DNA from 4 places in the Vibrio tarriae genome. Region 1 is predicted to be linked to each of the others. Evidence: predicted binding sites of a transcription regulator. Region 1 holds the regulator's gene; each other region holds the start of a gene.
The links. Region 1 encodes CRP, which controls carbon source genes, mostly activating them, when cyclic AMP is high. Its sites were predicted from a motif close to TGTGANNNNNNTCACA; they were not measured.

Region 1 (5,052 bases):
TGAAAATACGCGACCTGCCTTGGTATTGCTTGAGAAAGAGGGTTTCACCTGTCGCAATTACGTCGACATTTTTGATGCGGGCCCAACCGTGGAATGTGAGCTGAACAACATCGAATCGGTGCGCCACTCAGTACGCGCCATTGTTGAAGTGGCAGAGCATTCGAGCTCGCAGAATTTCATTATGTGTAACACCTCGTTTGAGAACTTCCGTGCTACGGCGGCCAAAGCCGCATACAGCCAAGAAGATAACGCGGTGATCATCTCCCCCAAAGTGGCTGCGGCGTTAGAAGTGAGCACGGGGGATTATTTACGGATTTTGGCGCAGTAGGGGATAGCCATGACACATTGGATAGCCGGTGAATGGGTTGCGGGGACCGGTGAAAAACTACAATCACATACGCCTTATAGCCATGAGCTTTTATGGCAAGGCTACAGCGCTAGTGGCGAGCAAGTCGACGCGGCGGTGAAGGCCGCTCGCCGCGCTTTTCTCGACTGGAAAAAACGCCCCTTTGCTGAGCGTGAACAGAAGGTGTTGGCCTTTGCGGAATTGGTGAAAGCCAACAGCGAACAGATTGCGCAAGTGATTGCTAAAGAGACGGGCAAGCCTTTGTGGGAAACGCGCACGGAAGCGGCTTCAATTGCCGGAAAAATCGCAATTTCGATTCGTGCTTATCATGAACGTACTGGTGAAACGGTGCGTGAAGCTGCGGGCAATCAGCTGGTATTGCGCCATCGACCGTTGGGTGTGATGGCGGTGTTTGGGCCGTATAACTTCCCCGGCCATTTACCGAATGGACACATAGTGCCTGCGCTGCTGGCGGGCAATACCGTGGTGTTTAAGCCTTCTGAGCAAACTCCGTGGACTGGCGAAGTTTTGATGCAGTTATGGCAACAGGCTGGCTTACCTGCTGGTGTCATCAATCTGGTTCAAGGCTCAAAAGAGACGGGGATTGCGCTAGCGCAATCACGCGGGATTGATGGTTTGCTGTTTACGGGGAGTGCCAATACTGGACATCTGCTGCATCGCCAATTTGCAGGTCAGCCGGACAAAATGCTGGCGCTGGAAATGGGCGGCAATAACCCTATGGTGATTTCAGAGCACTATGGCGATCTGGATGCCACGGTTTATACCATTATTCAATCGGCGTTTATCAGCAGTGGTCAACGCTGCACCTGTGCGCGTCGCTTGTATGTGCCAATCGGGACGAAAGGCGATGCACTGCTCGATAAACTGGTTTCCGTAACGGCCAAGCTGCGTATTGATCAGCCCTTTGCTGAGCCCGCACCCTTTATGGGACCGTTAGTTTCTGAAGCGGCAGCACAAGTGATCCTCAAGGCGCAAGCAGATCTACAAGCGCTAGGCGGAAAAAGTCTACTTGAAGCTCGCGCCTTGCATGCGGCGTTTATCACTCCGGCCATCATCGATGTGACGGCGATTGAGCGCTTACCGGATGATGAGTATTTCGGGCCTTTGCTGCAAGTGGTGCGTTACCAGACTTTGGCGCAAGCGGTAGAGCTTGCCAATGATACCCGCTTTGGCTTATCCGCCGGACTCGTCTCGACGGATGATGGCGAGTGGGATTACTTTGTCGAACATATTCGTGCGGGCATCGTCAATCGTAACCGCCAATTAACCGGAGCCAGTGGAGATGCGCCATTTGGTGGCCCAGGAGCATCGGGCAACTTACGTCCTAGTGCCTTCTATGCCGCCGACTATTGCGCTTATCCGATGGCTTCAATGGAGGGGGAGACAACGCTGCTTCCTGCTACCTTGAGCCCGGGAGTTGAACTCTAATCATAATTTATTTTGTGCCTGCGCAGCCAAGTAGGCACTTTTTTCGTCACAGGTTGAAAGCTTTATCGTGTTAGCGCTGGATAAATTACACGGCGTCTAACCCTAGTCCGTTTGCGTTTCATAGGATCAACAAGGAGGCGTTATGACGCCAACAGCTTTATTTCAATCGCTCTGGAATGATTATATTGAGCGCCTCTGCCCATCGGCAGACAGAGTACATCAACTCCTGCAAGAAGATGAGCCGCTGATTAATGACCATATTGCGCTGCGCACATTTAATTTGGCGCCACTGGGGTTAGAGACGCTGGCTAAACCGTTTCTGGCACTCGGCTACCAAGCGTGTGGTGAGTATGAGTTCAAAAGTAAAAAACTCTTTGCTAAGCATTTTGAACATCCCGATCCTTTGCAGCCTAAGGTTTTCATTAGTGAGCTGAAAGTGGAAGAGTGTTCATCTGAGCTGCAAGCGATTGTTGAAAAGCTGGTGGCACAAGTTAAGCCGCAAGCATTAGCCAGTGAGGCTTTTTTGTATGGCGGTCGCTTATGGAGCTTAAGCCATGCCGACTATCTTACTTTGGCGAAAGAGAGTGAGTATGCCGCTTGGCTTGCGGCGCATGGTTATGGTGCAAACCACTTTACAGTCAGCGTGAATCAGCTCAATGCGCTGCATGAAGTGAAACAGGTCAATGACCATCTGCGCCAACATGGCTTTAGCATCAATGAATCGGGTGGGGAAGTAAAAGGCTCACCAGAAGTCTTGCTCGAACAGTCTTCGACCATGGCTGATAAAGTGTTAGTGCGTTTTAACGAAGGCGCGGAGATGATCCCCGGTGGCTTTTATGAGTTTGCCAAACGCTACCCTATGGCCAATGGTCAGCTCTATCCCGGATTTGTCGAAGCTTCGGCGGATAAGATTTTTGAAAGCACGAACCGTTAAATCTAGCGCATCGTACAAATAAAAATAGCCACCGCAGGGTGGCTATTTTTTATCGGAAATGCTTAGCGAGTGCCGTAAACCACGATGGTTTTACCGTGGGCAGAGATCAGATTCTGCTCTTCCAGCATCTTCAGGATGCGGCCAACGGTTTCGCGAGAACAGCCAACAATTTGACCGATCTCTTGGCGAGTGATCTTGATTTGCATGCCATCAGGGTGAGTCATCGCATCTGGCTGACGTGCAAGATTCAGCAGAGTCTGTGCGATACGGCCAGTTACGTCTAGGAACGCAAGGTCGCCAACTTTCTGGCTGGTCACTTGCAGACGACGAGCCATTTGACCTGAAAGGCGCATCAAAATGTCTGGGTTAACTTGGATTAACTGACGGAATTTCTTAAATGAGATTTCAGCCACTTCACACGGTGTTTTGGCACGAACCCAAGCGGTACGCTCTTGACCTTCTTCAAACAGGCCGAGTTCACCGATGAAATCACCTTGGTTCAGGTAAGAGAGAATCATCTCTTTACCTTCTTCATCTTTGATCAGTACCGCAACTGAACCTTTTACGATGTAATACAGCGTTTCCGCCTTCTCACCCGCGTGGATCAGCGTGCTTTTTGATGGGTACTTATGAATGTGACAATGTGAAAGAAACCACTCTAGTGTTGGATCGGTTTGAGGTTTACCTAGAACCATAATAATCTCACTTCCTCTGCAGGGTACGCTTGCCGCTATCCATATTTTAGCGAAGCCTCAATTGGGCTTACTAGAATAAGAGGTGTTACCCAAGGCTGCAAGCTATCTTGTGTTTCGGTTAAGAATAGTATCCTTTTTCGAAATCGATTTCTTGATTTTAATCGTGTCAGTAGTCCGATTTGCTACGCAAAACTGTGCACATGATCACGGTATGAAAAGTAAGCATTCATCACTGGTCGGATCTAGCCAATTTTTCCCGTTTCGATCAGTTGTTGCAGCAGCGGGCGCACAATCAAATCCATCGCAAAACTCATTTTACCGCCGGGGACGACAATGGTGTTGTGGCGTGACATAAACGAGCCATCAATCATCGCCAGCAAGTACGGGAAATCGACGTTTTTGATGCCACGAAAACGGATCACCACAAAACTCTCATCCAGCGTTGGAATGCCTTTGGCATTGAGTGGGTTCGAAGTATCGACCGTAGGCACACGTTGAAAGTTGATGTGGGTGCGCGAAAATTGCGGGGTGATGAATTTAAGGTAGTCGTCCATTGAGCGAACAATCGAATCCATCACCGCTTCGCGTGAATGGCCGCGATCGCGCGTGTCGCGCACGTATTTTTGGATCCACTCAAGGTTAACGATAGGTACCATGCCAATCAAAAAATCGACGTGTTGCGCGACATTAACATCGCCATCAACGACGCCGCCGTGCAAGCCTTCATAAAACAGCACATCGGAGTTTTCAGGCAGTGATTGCCAAGGGGTAAATGTACCTGGCATCTGGTTATACGGCACCGCTTCATCAAAGGTGTGCAAGTAGCGGCGTACTTGGCCGGTGCCTACTTTTCCATATTGGCGGAAGAATTCTTCCAGTGTAGGGAAATCGTTGGCTTGCGGGCCAAAGTAGCTGATATGGCGGCCTTGCTCACGCGCTTTGCGGATTTCCACATCCATTTCTGGGCGAGTAAAACGGTGGAAACTGTCTCCTTCCACCCAAGCGGGTTTGATGTTCATCATATTGAACATCTTGCGAAAGGCTTCTGAGGTGGTGGTGGTACCGGCGCCGGAAGAACCGGTCACCGCAATAATCGGATGTTTGGCTGACATGACAAACCTTGTCCTTTAAGTCCTTGATTTTGGTGCTAACTTAGACACCTTCCGAAAAATGACTATAGCACGGAAAATGCTGTCGTCACGGCATGGCTAAAACGGATGGCATTTAATATCCACGGTTTCATGCAATTCTGAATAGACGATCACAGCTTGTCCAGATTGTAATTGAGTACGTACCTGAGCAATTTTCTCTTCTAGCGAGACTTCAATATCGCCATAGTCGGTGCCTTCACGCAGCACAAATTCACGGATCAAATTGTCGAGTGTGTCTGGCGCAATCTCTTGCCATGGAATGATCATAAATACCTCTTTATTTTATGATGGCGCTTTTTTATGACGGTTCTTTTGTATGACTGAAAGAAACGACGAGTTGCCGCCACGCTCAGTCGTTTGAATGTCGCTTTCATCTGTGGAGAAGGGATCGTGGATTAGCTGGGCTGTAGAAAATTATCTCGCAGCGGTGCGTAATACTCGGGTAGAGCTTGCTCTAACCAAAAATACGGTTTAAGC
Region 2 (5,052 bases), 160 kb from region 1:
TGATGACTATGTAGCGAACCCCAAACCGAACGGTTACCAGTCCATTCATACCGTGATTTTGGGGCCGGAAGGCAAAACCATCGAGATCCAGATCCGTACCAAGCAGATGCATGAAGAGTCAGAGCTTGGGGTAGCGGCACACTGGAAATACAAAGAGGGCAGCAGCGTAGCGCGCAGTGGTTACGATGAGAAGATCACTTGGCTGCGTAAACTGCTCGATTGGCAAGAAGAGATGTCCGATTCGGGCGAGATGCTCGACGAACTGCGTAGTCAAGTGTTTGATGATCGCGTTTACGCCTTTACCCCGAAAGGCGATGTGGTCGACTTGCCGATGGGCGCGACCCCGCTCGATTTTGCCTACCACATTCACTCCGAAGTGGGGCATCGCTGTATTGGCGCGAAAGTGGCAGGGCGCATCGTACCGTTCACCCACAAATTGCAGATGGGCGATCAGGTTGAAATCATCACCGCCAAAGAGCCGAATCCATCACGCGACTGGCTGAACCCATCGCTTGGTTTCGTTCATTCAGGTCGTGCGCGCGCCAAGATCAATGCTTGGTTCCGCAAACAGAGCCGTGAAAAAAATCTCGAAGCGGGACGTGAAATTCTCGAAATCGAACTGGCGAAAATCGGTGCCAATCTCAAGCACGCCGAGGCTTATGCGCTCAAGCGCTTTAACGTCAATAGCGTGGATGAAATGTACGTCGGTATCGGCAGTGGCGATCTGCGCATCAACCAGATCGTTAACCATATCAATGCGTTAGTAAATAAACCGACCGCCGAGGAAGAAGATAAGCTCGCGCTGGAAAAACTGCAGGAAAACAAAACATTAACGTCGAATCGCCCGCATAAAGATGCGGTGGTGGTGGAAGGGGTGGATAACCTGATGACCCACCTTGCGCGTTGCTGTCAGCCCATTCCGGGGGATGAAATCCGCGGTTACATTACCCAAGGGCGTGGTATTTCCGTGCACCGCAGCGACTGCGAACAGTTAGAAGAGTTGAGCCATCACGCACCAGAGCGGATCATTGATACCGTGTGGGGCAGCGGTTTTGTTGGTTCTTACCTGTTGACCGTGCGTGTCGAAGCTATGGAGCGCAGTGGCTTACTGAAAGACATCACGACCTTGTTGGCCAATGAAAAAGTCAAAGTGGCGAGTATGAAAAGCCGCTCCGACTACAAACGACAAATCATCATCATGGATTTCGATCTTGAGGTGAATAACGTTGAAGCCTTGGTGCGCGTCTCCAAACGCATCGAGCAAATCAAAGATGTTATGTTGGTCAAACGCTTAGGTTAAATCCAACGCAAACAGCGAGGTGTGAAGTGAAAACTTCCACCTCGTTGTTTTTTCAACTTCAATAGGTTTAGGCGCTCAATGCCTGATGTGAGGAAAGCCATGTCACACCCGATTGAACAACTCGAACAGATCATGAGCCGCTTGCGTGACCCAGAACAAGGTTGCCCGTGGGATAAAGAGCAAACCTTCGACACCATTGCACCTTACACCATTGAAGAAACCTTTGAAGTGGTGGATGCCATCACCCAGCGCGATTGGCCTAATTTGCGTGAAGAGTTGGGGGATTTACTATTTCAGGTCATTTTCTACAGCCAAATGGCCAAAGAGCAAGGGTTGTTTGAATTTCGCGATGTGGTAGACACGGTTAATGAAAAGCTGACGCGCCGTCATCCTCATGTATTTGGAGATGTCACCTTTGACAATGACGAGCAAATTCACGCCAATTGGGAAGCCGAAAAAGCCAAAGAGAAAGCACAAGCAGGCAAAAGTGAGCAAAGTATTCTAGACTCTGTACCACGTTCGTTACCCGCTTTATTGCGTGCCTACAAGATCCAGAAAAAGTGCGCCAAATACGGATTTGATTGGGATAGCCTTGGCCCGGTTGTCGACAAAGTACACGAAGAAGTTGCAGAGGTGATGGAAGAAGCGCTGCAAGTGGAAATAGATACGCAAAAAGTAGAAGAAGAGTTAGGCGATTTATTGTTCGCCACCGTTAATTTGGTACGCCATTTAGGGCATGACCCAGAAATGGCCTTGAGCAAGGCTAACGCCAAATTTGTGCGCCGTTTTCAAGGTGTCGAATGCAAAGCGAGTGCGAAAAATAAGCCATTACAGGACTTCACTTTAGCGGAACTCGATAGATTTTGGGATGAAGTAAAATTTGAAGAAAAACAGGCAATAAAGTCGATTCTCTGATGGGATGTGAAAAATAACCATAAACCCACAGTCAGGCTTAATGGTTGATTAAGCAGCAAATTTGTCCTGTACGAAAAAAGATCGCGGTTTGAGACAAAAGTGACTCAGATAATGTGCCGTTCACGCTCTTCGCTTCAATTTGGTTTGATTTGAAGCAAAAAATAAAAAATTGAGTGTGATAGATTTCACGTTGTGGCAATGGGGGCCTTCTGGTATAGTTTTGTCCCGTCCAGAAGAAATCCATTTCCCTCATTCAACCAATTTCAGGTTAAACATGACGACAAATTATATTTTTGTTACTGGCGGGGTTGTATCCTCTCTAGGTAAAGGTATTGCAGCAGCATCCCTTGCAGCGATTCTTGAAGCTCGAGGTCTTAAAGTGACCATGATGAAGCTTGACCCTTACATCAACGTTGACCCGGGCACCATGAGCCCAACTCAGCACGGTGAAGTGTTCGTTACGGAAGATGGCGCAGAAACCGACCTAGACCTTGGTCACTACGAGCGTTTCATTCGTACCAAGATGACCAAGCGCAACAACTTTACCGCAGGTCGTGTTTACGCTGATGTACTACGCAAAGAGCGCCGTGGCGACTACTTAGGTGCCACTATTCAGGTTATTCCTCATATCACTAACGCGATCAAAGACCGTGTGATTGCTGGCTCAGAAGGCCACGATATCGCTATCGTTGAAGTGGGCGGCACTGTGGGTGATATCGAATCATTGCCATTTATGGAAGCGATCCGCCAGCTAGCAATCGAAGTTGGTCGTGAAAACGCCATGTTTATGCACCTGACGCTGGTTCCTTACCTAGCGGCAGCAGGCGAAGTAAAAACGAAGCCAACTCAACACTCAGTAAAAGAACTGCTTTCTATCGGTATTCAGCCAGACATTCTGGTTTGCCGTAGCGATCGTATGATCCCAGCCAACGAGCGTAAGAAGATCGCTCTGTTCTGTAACGTGCCTGAAAAAGCCGTTATCTCTATGAAAGACGTGGATTCTATCTACAAGATCCCACAACTGATCCGTTCTCAAGGTTTGGATGATTTGGTGTGTGCTCGTTTTGGCATTAACGCGCCAGAAGCGGATCTGTCTGAATGGGAACAGGTGATTTACGAAGAAGCGAACCCAACCGGTGAAGTGACAATCGGTATGGTTGGTAAGTACACTGAACTGCCAGATGCTTACAAATCCGTCAACGAAGCACTGAAACATGCGGGTCTGAAGAACCGCCTGAGTGTCACCATCAAATACGTAGATTCACAAGACGTTGAAACCAAAGGCACCGATGTGCTCAATGGCCTAGATGCGATTCTGGTACCGGGTGGTTTTGGCGACCGTGGTATCGAAGGCAAAATCCGTGCGGCACAATATGCACGTGAAAACAAAATTCCTTACCTTGGCATCTGCTTGGGTATGCAAGTGGCCCTCATCGAATACGCGCGCAACGTAGCGGGTATGGAAGGTGCACACTCAACTGAATTCAATAAAAGCACTAAATACCCAGTGGTTGGTTTGATCACGGAATGGGTAGATGGTGAAGGCAATGTCGAAGAGCGTAGCGAAAAATCGGATCTGGGCGGCACCATGCGTCTAGGTTCACAGCTGTGCCACCTTGAAAAAGGTACCAAAGCGTACGAAATGTACGGTAGCGCGACGATCCATGAACGTCACCGCCACCGTTATGAAGTCAACAACCTGCTGCGTCCTCAGATTGAAAAAGCAGGTTTGAAGGTTTCTGGTCTGTCAGCAGATAAGAAGCTGGTTGAGGTGATTGAGAACCCTGCTCACCCATGGTTTGTGGCAGCGCAGTTCCACCCAGAGTTCACCTCAACCCCACGCGATGGTCACCCTCTGTTTGCTGGCTTTGTAAAAGCAGCGGGTCAGTTCCAACGCGGTGAATTGAAGTAAAAGGATACGGGTAGCCACTTTAGCAGTGTGGCTACCCTTTTAGTTTTGACATTTAAATTCAATTGAGAGGAAACATTAATGTCTAAGATCGTTAAAGTTCTAGGTCGTGAAATCATCGACTCACGTGGTAACCCAACTGTAGAAGCGGAAGTTCATCTGGAAGGTGGTTTCGTTGGTATGGCAGCAGCTCCATCAGGTGCTTCTACTGGTTCTCGTGAAGCGCTTGAACTGCGTGACGGTGACAAGTCTCGTTTCCTAGGTAAAGGCGTTCTGAAAGCGCTGGCTGCGGTTAATGGCCCAATCGCAGACGCTCTGGTTGGCAAAGATGCAAAAGATCAAGCAACTATTGACCAAATCATGATCGACCTAGACGGTACTGAGAACAAGTCAAACTTCGGTGCAAACGCGATTCTGGCGGTTTCTCTGGCGAACGCGAAAGCAGCAGCTGCAGCAAAAGGCATGCCTCTGTACGAGCACATCGCTGAGCTGAACGGCACTCCTGGCGTATTCTCAATGCCTCTACCAATGATGAACATCATCAACGGTGGTGAGCACGCTGACAACAACGTAGACATCCAAGAGTTCATGATCCAACCTGTTGGCGCAAAAACTCTGAAAGAAGCAGTACGTATGGGCGCAGAAGTGTTCCATAACCTAGCTAAAGTACTTAAGTCTAAAGGCTACAACACTGCAGTAGGTGACGAAGGTGGTTTCGCTCCTAACCTGAAATCTAACGCAGAAGCGCTAGAAGTTATCGCTGAAGCGGTTGCTGTTGCAGGTTACAAACTGGGTACTGACATCACTCTAGCGATGGACTGTGCGGCTTCTGAGTTCTACGACGCAGAGAAGAAAGAATACAACCTGAAAGGCGAAGGTCGTATCTTCACTTCTAACGGTTTCTCTGATTTCCTAGAAGAGCTGACTG
Region 3 (5,052 bases), on a different replicon from region 1:
TGCTCCGCTTTGGAACGTTGTAGCGCGGCCAGCGCAGTGAGGAGTGTTTCGCACTCTTCCAACTGGCCGACAGTTTGCGGGGCGGATTCGCTCTCCGACACCCCACTTTGTAGTAACGCGCCCACTTTTCCAATCGCGACCCCTTTCGCCAACCAACTCTGGATCTGACGGATCATCTCTATGTCCTGATCAGTAAACAGGCGATGCCCTTTCTCGGTACGATCGGGTTGCACTAGGTTATATCGACGCTGCCACGCGCGCAGAGTAACCGGTTTAACCCCCGTAATTTCCGCGACTTCACGGATCGCGTAGCGTTTTTCATCACAAACCATAACGTAATTTCAACTCCTGAGGATGAGGGTTTAGATAGCGCTGCTGAGCGAGATAAGCATCAGGAAACAGGGCTAGATAATGTTTGAGAAGCGTGATTGGCGCTAACAGTGGCAGCTCACCCACCCGATAGCTTTCGATCACTTGAGCCAGCTCGGCTTTTTGTAATTTGTTCAGCGAGCGCTTGAAATAACCTTGCAAATGCATCAGCACATTCGTGTTATTTTTGCGGCTGGCACGGAGAGCCAGAGCTTGCATCAAACCTAAACGGTACTCTTGGATAAAAGAATCCAATGGATACTGTTTCACATTCGCCACTAAGCGCCCTAACGCGCGGTACGCCTGCGGGTTATGTGCCATCAAGGTTAATTTGTAGCGAGAGTGAAATTCGACGATTTTTTTCGCGCTCGGAGCATCGCCCATGCTGGTGTAAAAATCATGCAAGCAGAAGACTCGGGTGATGTAGTTTTCCCGCAATACCGGATCATTCAATCGACCATCTTCTTCAATGGGTAGCCACGGCATTTTTTCCATCAAAATTCGAGTATAGAGGCCAACGCCGTCTTTTTCGGTGCCATTGTGCTTGTAGACTTTGACACGCTCCATACCACAACTGGGTGATTTTGCGCAGACGATGTAGCCACACAACTCAGCATTTTGTAACTCAGCAACTTTCTGCTGTGAGTAGCTCTCTAACGCTGCGGTGTGATCACGCGAGCTGTCTTTGGTTTCCACCAACGCAATCCGTTCATTTTCCGAGATAAGTCGTAATGTGGGACGCGGGACAGGTAGCCCCATTCCCATTTCTGGACAAACGGAAACAAACTCCGCATAACGTTCGAGTTCATTGGTCACGAAGTGGCTAATTTTATGCCCGCCATCGAAGCGTACTTTTGCTCCAAGTAGACAAGCACTGATCCCAATTTTGAGTGGCGTGGTCTGCATACGAGTCTCCAACACTTATCTATACAATGAAAATTTCCGTACAAGATCTATAGCACGCTGCCTATCACTGTACAAATAATTTTTTTGTACAGAAATTTTCAATACCACCAGCCAAACGATTAGCTCAACGTTTGCCTTATCAGTTTCAACATATTTCGTTATCAATAAGTCGTTTCGATTTTAAAAGAGAGTATTTTGTGACAACCCTCTCAAGGAGCCCTGTAGATACTGGCTAGTATTGGCACAACAGATAAGCCTTGAGCCAACAATATCCGTAATTAGTATCTTTGTCTGTTGGCTAAATTGAATTGGAGAGTAACCATGGCAACCCCACACATTAACGCTCAACCTGGTGATTTTGCTGAAACCGTATTGATGCCGGGCGATCCACTACGTGCGAAGTACATTGCAGAAACCTTCTTGGAAGACGTCAAGCAAGTGTGCGATGTACGTAGCATGTTTGGCTTTACGGGCACATATAAAGGCAAAAAAGTCTCTGTGATGGGTCATGGCATGGGTATCCCTTCTTGCAGCATTTATGTGCATGAATTGATTGCAGAATATGGTGTTAAAAACATCATTCGTATCGGCAGTTGTGGTGCAGTACGTGATGACGTCAAACTGATGGACGTGGTGATCGGTATGGGAGCATCAACCGACTCAAAAGTGAACCGCATCCGCTTCAGCGGCCATGATTTTGCGGCCATCGCCGACTACGACTTGCTGGAAACGGCGGTTAACCAAGCTCGTGCTCAGCAAGTGCCAGTGAAAGTGGGTAACGTATTTTCTGCAGATCTGTTCTACACCCCTGAGCCTGAGATTTTCGAAAAGATGAAAAAACTCGGCATTTTAGGTGTGGATATGGAAGCAGCAGGTATCTATGGTGTAGCCGCTGATCTCGGCGCACGTGCGCTGACCATTCTGACGGTGTCTGACCACATCTTACGTGGTGAAAAACTCAGCTCTGAAGATCGTCAAAAGTCTTTTAACGACATGATGAAAGTGGCGCTTGAAACCGCAATCAACATCTAATTTATCTTGTCATCACCGTCAGGCTGAAATACTCCTGACGGTCAGAAATACCCCGAGGGGGAGATCGTGCCTAACGACCAACTACCACCGGACGCAGAAGGTTTACAACTCAACTTTTGTAAAACATTGGCGTGTGACAACTTTGGATTGAGTGAGGCAAAGCATTACGTTTTGCAGCGCGTAAACCCGAAACGGCCAGCGATGGTTTGTCGTGAATGTGGAGCTTTCCCCCCCTTACTTAATAACCGCGATGTGGTGAACGAACTGCACCGCTTACGCCAACTGCATAGTGATGGCCTACCGGCTTGCCATAACCCGGCATGCCCGAATACCGGATTATCCGTCCATACTCACAAACAGCTTTATCACGCCTTTGGTTACAGTGGCGATCGCCAGCGTTATCGTTGCAAAGCCTGCCATGCCACTTTTGTTGATAAATGGTCAGGTGCCAACCATAAACTCCACTTTCAAGAGTCACTGCTTGGGTTGCTGTTTACGGGCTACTCGGTTCGCGAAATCTGCCGCAAGCTGTCAATCAATCCAAAAACCTTTTACGACCATCTCGACCACATCGCTAGCCGCTGCCGACGTAAATTAGCGATGATCGACGCTCGCTGGGTTAACCATGCCAAAGCATATCAGTTTGCCTCGCATTACCAACCTTTGCAGGCACACAGCCATAATGGCGTTTACTGGCTTGCCACTGGTGATGCGCAAACGGGTTACATTCTGTGCCAACATCTTAACTACTCTGCTGATGAACAGCCGACGGGCAACCTAGACCACGATCCTTACCAAATGCCAGCGCGTTTTGTGCCGCAAGGGTATGTCGCAGAAGCACAAGCTGCACCCCATAAACCGTTAACCTTGTTGCGAGAACGGATTGATAACCGCTACCAGCTAATTTTGGCGCGTGCCAACGTAGAAGATCCGATGGGTAATTTGACGCAGTTCCACTACCCCTCAAAAGGTGCGGTGATCCGTCCGCCTTACACCTCTTACGCGCATTATCTGCATGTGCTGGATATGTGCGACCCAGGCAAACGGGTTTCAATCTTCATGCCGCAAGATCCTCTATTACGTTCTGCGGCGTTAAGCGTCAGCTTGTCCCGAATCCGATGTCAAAATGTTGACCTTATGTACGTAGAGGAAGATCCAGATTGGCAGGCACAAAGCCCATTGGAGAAAACCGATATTGTGCACATGGGGTGGTGGCGTGATCGTTGGGCTATCGCTCATTCAGGCACCAAAGCCAAAGGGATTTGTTACCTAGCGGGCAACAACCCTGACCCACAACACTGGTTACAGCACGCTTCTATCCGACAAATCGAATACTATCAAAATCGATTCCAACTCCTGTTTGAGTCCTTCATTAATGAGCCGCGTCGCAAACTGCGGCCGGGCGGGATCCAGCCTCTGCTGGACATATTCCGTGCATGGCACAATTTATGCTACCAAGATAAACATGGATTTACTGCGGCACAAAACCTAGGTTTATCGCAGCATCCTCTAACATTAAAGGAACTTTTGTCCTAAATTGCTTAGAGGAAGAGTGTGAGATAACACTAATTATTATCGAATGACTTGATAAAAGTGTCCGTTTTTTCACATGAATTCGTGTTTAATGGCGTCTTCTCCCTATAATGGGCAAGTCATGACGAGCATGAAATCGCCTAAGGACGACTGTATTTTGGACAAAAGCCAGTATCTTCTTGAACTAGAAATAGAACAGCTCAGGTTACGTATCGAATCTGAGCCTGAGAAGGTATTGACCCAAGCAGAACAGTGCTTAATCCGAGCTCGGCAAATTCACTTCACCTCAGCGATTATCGAGTCTTTGATCATCATGTCCCGTTGCCTCTGGTGCAAGATGGACTACCGAACAGGGCTTAAGTACATCAAAGAGGCTTACCAAAATCAACTTAACCTTGAGACAGACCATTTCCTGCCTGAAATTTTGCACATTCACGCCTTGCATCACTGGGGGCAAGCCAAATACTACACTGCTCAACAGTTTTGGATTAATGCCCTAGAGCAATCCGCTCTGGTGGATGAACCGCAAATCGAGATTGAGTGCCTGATTGGCCTTGGCAACATCTGGCGAATCACGGGCGAATACAAACTCGCGTGTTCCACCCACGAGCTGGCAGTCAAGGTCGCCAATAACACCCGCATTGATTGGTTGGAAGGCAAAGCGCGAATTTTGTGGGCATGGGATCTGTACCATCTCAATCAATACGTGGATATGCTAACCGTGCTCGATGGCGCTGAAGAGGTGCTGCAAAATAACAGCAATGTGACATGGCAGGCCGAAGTATGGGACTTCCGCGGCTTGGCTCTGCTTGGCTTAGAGCGGATTGAAGATGCCGAAGAAGCCACCCGTAAAGCCCATGAATTGGCGGTTGAAAATAATCTCACTTGGATGAAAGCCCACTCATTTATCAGCCGCGCTCGTCTAGAACTGCTGCGTAAGAATTTTTCGGTGGCTGCCGAGCTACTCAGCAATGCAGAAAAAGCCGCCAGCTCCTTTGATAACGGCGAGCTTCTTTCGCAAATCTGTTATCAACAATCCCGCGTTGCGGAAGAAAATGGCGACCCTCAGGCGGCGTTAATCGCCTTTAAAAAATACCGTCGCTACACAGTGATGATGCTGCGCGAACAGACGATGCGCGTGGGCATGGACAAAGCCCGCTCATCCAAACGCCAACTTGAGCAACGTGCGCGCAAACTGATCAACCGAATTCG
Region 4 (5,052 bases), 610 kb from region 1:
CAGCCGCTAAAAATCCCCAAGATTCTTTAGTCTCCAACCTACCTTAAAGCAAAGTATGTGTGAAATTTTTGCCAATCAGCCTAAAGAAAACTATCAGTTTATTACTCGTTCAGTACGTATTGATGGACATGCAACCAGTGTGAAGCTGGAAACCAGCTTCTGGCAAATACTCGAAGAAATCGCACAAGCGCAGGCCATGTCTCTCCCCCGCTTTATTGGTCTTATCTACCGTGAAGCACTTGAATACACTGGGGATATCACTAATTTCGCTTCACTCTTGCGTTGCGCCTGTTTGATCTATCTTCGTGATCCCAAGGATGTGATGACCCACGTCCGTAGCCAATTACTAGCGCGTCAATCACCGATCGCCTAGCGCAATAATCATCATATATCCTTGCATAAACAAGGGTTGTCGTACTCAAGTACTACCAACCCACATGGCAAGATGATTAGTCTTTACCCCAATTCGTTGGAGGATATATGACTAAACTGATCCACACTATGCTGCGTGTTAGCGATCTGGCGCGCTCTATCGACTTTTATCAGCTAGCACTAGCGCTGGATGTCCGCGCGCAATATGTTTTTGATACTTTCACCCTGACTTACCTTGGCAACCAAGAGACAGAAGTCGAGCTGGAACTGACGTTTAATCACAATCAAACGCAACCTTATCTGCTTGGTAACGCATACGGACACATTGCCGTCAGCGTATCAGATATCGATGCCTGCCATAGAAAATTGATTGAAAAAGGCCTAGAACCTAGTGATATCAAAGCTCTGGATCACAAGGGACAACATTTAGCGACCTTCTTCTTTCTTACGGATCCCGACGGTTACAAAATTGAGTTTTTGCAACGTCAGGGACGCTATCTATAACAAAAACAGAGGAAATCACCTTGATCCATTTAACCGCAACATTGCACGCTAAGCCGGACCATATACCAACTGTTCGCCAGTTGGCACAAGCCATGCTCGACCCTACCCGCCAAGAACCAGGTTGTGTCCGTTATGAACTGTTTGAACAACAAGCCACTTCGGGAGTGTTCCAATTCCATGAACAGTTTGCTGATCAGGCGTCATTTGATAGCCATTGCCACAGTCAACACTTTCAACAATTCATTGCCGCACTAGATGGTTTATTAGTTGATGAACCGAATATTCAGTTTTATACATCACTGAACTCATAATAAGAAAAGGCACTCAATGAGTGCCTTGTGTATTTAATACTGCTCGAACAATCAACAAAGCTCAGGAGAGGACTTCCCTTAATCTTTCCTGAGCGACTTGCACTAACAAGTCAGGTTGGAATTTGGAAATAAATCGGTTACAGCCTACCTTTTGCACCATGGCTTCATTAAAGCTGCCACTGAGTGAGGTATTCAGTGTGATATAAAGATCTTTCATACGCGGATCATTACGAATTTCATGAGTTAGCTTATAGCCATCCATCTCTGGCATTTCGGCATCCGTAATCATCATGAGGAGTTCTTTATAGATATTCTTACCTTGGTCACACCAAGACTTTAGGAGGTTCAGTGCTTCCAACCCATCACGGCATTCAATAATGTTCAAACCGAGTTGAGAAAGCGTATCTTTGACCTGATTTCTGGCTGTTGAGGAGTCATCAACAATCAATACGGAGCGCCCAGTCATGTCATTGAGCAATACATGATCCAGCACTTCTTCTGAAATAGAAACATCGTAATGGACGATTTCAGCCAGCACTTTTTCAACATCAATGATTTCAACTATCTGAGAGTGACTACCTTGCTCTTTTACATGGGTAATTGCGGTTAAGTAGTTAGCTCTTCCAGCAGACTTAGGGGGCGGTTGAATTTCTGTCCATGCAGTATTGATGATGTTGCGCACTTGCCCCACCAAAAAGCCCTGTATCGTACGGTTATATTCAGTAATGATCAGATTTTGTTCTGTATCTTGGGCTCGACGGGGAGGAAAACCGATAGCAGATCGTAAATCAATAACAGGCACAGGTTCACCGCGTAATGAAGCCACACCCGTAATATGCGGATGTGAGCCCGGCATTTTAGTCAGCAGAGGGACTTTGATCACCTCTTTCACTTTAAATACGTTTATCGCAAAAATTTGCCGACTATTGAGGCTAAACAGTAACAGCTCCAATCGGTTTTCGCCGACCAGATTGGTACGCTGGTCTACCGTGTTCAAAACACCTGACATACGAAATTCCGTTAAATGAATACCTTGGTAACAGTATAGCCCCTAGGTATAAATGTAAATGTAAGCAAGGCTGAAATTCTTACTTCTTGTATGGGAAATGGCCGATTATCCTTCGACCACTTTCATTAAGAGTAGACCATCATAGAGCGCCTGCTTGATCAAAGCAGCACCAGGCATAGTCGCTTGTTTATAAAAGCGCGACTCCACCAACTTCAGGTCTTGATGATAGACAGGCAAACTCTGTTCACGAATACACTGTTCAATCGAGGGATAAAGAATTGATTTCGCTTGATTAATCACACCGCCAATTAAGATCTTTTCCGGGTTGAATAAGTTAATCACAATCGCGATTGCCGCCCCTAAATAGCGACCCAACTGCTGAATAACATCCACAGCGAGTGGATCTCCATCAGCGGCAGCAGCACAAATATCTTCTATCGAAATATCTTCAATCATCGCGAGGCAACTGGGCTCTCCTGCCTGAATACGCGCCGAAACCTGATCACGAATCGCTTGTGAAGAGGCCACCGTCTCTAAACAGCCGTAGTTGCCACAGTGGCAACGTTTGCCCTTCGGATCGATTTGAATATGCCCTAGTTCACCAATGTTGCCATGTCGACCTTGCAATACGCGACCGTCGAGCACAATACCAGCCCCCAATCCATGGTGAATGGAGATCAAAACGGAATTATCGACATCTTGTGAATGACCAAACAACTTCTCCGCTAAAGCCCAAGCCCGCGTGTCGTTCGCAACAAACACAGGCAATCCGGTAGCTTTGTAAATTTCAGGCCCCAGAGCTAAATTTTTGACATTGTAGTGCGGCATTTGCAGCACAATACCTTGCTCAGAATTGACTAATCCCGGCAAAGTAATGGCAATACTGGTTACGCGATCTAACTGCGCGGCATAGGTTTGAAAAAATTCTTCAATTTCAAACAATAAGCGGGCTAATACATCATCTTGATCGATCTCGTGAATATCAATTTTGGTATCAATCAATACATCTCCACCTAATTCGTGGAGAGCTATAGTGAGATAACCGCGACCAAGCCGCATCGACAAAAACTGCCACCCAAGATTATTGGTCTGAAGGCCAACAGCAGGACGACCGCGACTGATAGCCTCTTGAACCGTCGTTTCATGAATTAAGTGGGCATCAATCAATTCACGGGTAATTTTGGTAATACTGGCTGGCGCAAGCTCACTCTCTTTCGACAAGTCGATCCGAGAGATTGGCCCTTTTTGGTCTATGAGTTTATATACGCGGCCAGCATTGATCTGCTTAATGTGATCAATATGACCGGGTTGAGCCATGTACATGCGACACTCCGGAATTCAACAACAGACCAATTTTTTTACTTTGCGAAGTAATTGTGAAGTTCTTTGTCAGATAGGCGTGACAAATATCACGCATATCCCTAGAAGTTTGTGTTTTATATCCAATTATTAGGCTTTATTTCCCTATTTCACAGATTCGCACTGTATACCAAAACAGAGCAAACCCAAAGTCATCATCAGAGTAACACCTAAGTGCAAGCACTTACTTCACAGCAAAAACGATCTAACTTTTTCTGAGTCACTATACTGAGTATAAGCTTCGCTAATACCTTCACATCTAAGGAACCTTGATATGAGCTCAACTTTACGTAGAACAAAAATCGTCACCACCTTAGGTCCTTCCACAGAAAGCCCCGAAATATTAGAGGCCATCATTCGTGCAGGTGCCAATGTCGTGAGAATGAATTTCTCACACGGCACACCAGAAGATCATAAAAACAGAGCCCAAAAAGTACGTGAGATTGCGGCTAAATTAGGCCGCCATGTTGCCCTGCTCGGAGATTTACAAGGTCCCAAAATTCGTGTGTCGACCTTTAAAGAAGGAAAAATCATCTTAGCAGAAGGAGCGCCATTTATTCTCGATGCGGAGTTAGCCAAAGGAGAAGGCTCACAAGAAAGCGTTGGGATTGATTACAAAAAGCTACCGCAGGATGTCTGTAACGACGATATTTTGCTGCTTGATGATGGCCGTGTGCAGTTGCAAGTTATCTGCGTTGAAGGCAATAAAATCCACACCAAAGTTTTGGTTGGTGGCCCCCTTTCCAATAATAAAGGGATTAACAAAAAAGGCGGCGGTTTGTCGGCAGATGCTTTGACAGAGAAAGACAAAAATGACATTCGGCTTGCGGCTGAAATTCAAGTTGAGTACCTCGCTGTCTCTTTCCCACGCAATGGTGAAGACATGAAGTTCGCACGTCGCCTTGCCCAAGAAGCTGGGCTTCACGCACGTATGGTGGCAAAAGTTGAACGCGCAGAAACCGTCTCTTGTGATGAAAACATTGATGATATTGTCCGCGCCTCGGATGTCATCATGGTCGCACGGGGAGATCTCGGGGTGGAAATCGGTGACCCAGAGCTTATCGCCGTACAGAAAAAACTGATTTCACGCGCGAAAAAACTCAACCGAGTGGTGATTACCGCAACGCAAATGATGGAGTCGATGATCAGTAACCCAATGCCAACCCGTGCCGAAGTCATGGATGTAGCCAATGCGGTGCTCGATGGAACTGACGCAGTGATGCTGTCCGGAGAAACGGCTGCGGGTAAATATCCGGTTGAAACTGTTAAAGCGATGGCTGAAGTCTGCATTGGCGCTGAAAAGATGATTGAATCGAATGAGCAAAACTATCGCATCAAAAGCGTGTTCCACACGGAAGAAGAAGCGATCGCGATGTCGACAATCTATGCAGCAAACCACTTAGGAGGCGTCAAAGCCATGGTCACGCTCACCGAATCAGGACGCACCGCATTAATGACCTCAAGGCTCAACTCTGTATTCCCGATTTTTGCCATGTC

Region 2: a site for CRP is predicted at 2,390-2,405, ahead of pyrG (CTP synthase). Genes of this name have one in related genera too.
Region 3: a site for CRP is predicted at 1,472-1,487, ahead of deoD (purine-nucleoside phosphorylase). Genes of this name have one in related genera too.
Region 4: a site for CRP is predicted at 3,595-3,610, ahead of mlc (sugar metabolism global transcriptional regulator Mlc). Genes of this name have one in related genera too.

The regions. Positions count from the first base shown of each region.
Region 1 covers NZ_CP022353.1:102,661-107,712, forward strand. The annotation lists gene astA (arginine N-succinyltransferase) at 1-328, shown strand, start outside; gene astD (succinylglutamate-semialdehyde dehydrogenase) at 338-1,795, shown strand; gene CEQ48_RS05945 (DUF1338 domain-containing protein) at 1,938-2,729, shown strand; gene crp (cAMP-activated global transcriptional regulator CRP) at 2,792-3,424, opposite strand; gene CEQ48_RS05955 (phosphoribulokinase) at 3,667-4,536, opposite strand; gene CEQ48_RS05960 (YheU family protein) at 4,633-4,842, opposite strand; gene CEQ48_RS05965 (hydrolase) at 4,971-5,052, opposite strand, start outside.
Region 2 covers NZ_CP022353.1:258,395-263,446, forward strand. The annotation lists gene relA (GTP diphosphokinase) at 1-1,300, shown strand, start outside; gene mazG (nucleoside triphosphate pyrophosphohydrolase) at 1,400-2,215, shown strand; gene pyrG (CTP synthase) at 2,490-4,127, shown strand; gene eno (phosphopyruvate hydratase) at 4,206-5,052, shown strand, end outside.
Region 3 covers NZ_CP022352.1:448,852-453,903, forward strand. The annotation lists gene CEQ48_RS02590 (MerR family transcriptional regulator) at 1-332, opposite strand, end outside; gene CEQ48_RS02595 (YbgA family protein) at 322-1,275, opposite strand; gene deoD (purine-nucleoside phosphorylase) at 1,597-2,307, shown strand; gene CEQ48_RS02605 (lactate dehydrogenase) at 2,374-3,843, shown strand; gene CEQ48_RS02610 (tetratricopeptide repeat protein) at 3,998-5,052, shown strand, end outside.
Region 4 covers NZ_CP022353.1:714,320-719,371, reverse strand. The annotation lists gene CEQ48_RS08955 (ribbon-helix-helix domain-containing protein) at 56-373, shown strand; gene CEQ48_RS08950 (VOC family protein) at 481-876, shown strand; gene CEQ48_RS08945 (putative quinol monooxygenase) at 897-1,187, shown strand; gene CEQ48_RS08940 (chemotaxis protein CheV) at 1,249-2,196, opposite strand; gene mlc (sugar metabolism global transcriptional regulator Mlc) at 2,302-3,519, opposite strand; gene pyk (pyruvate kinase) at 3,830-5,052, shown strand, end outside.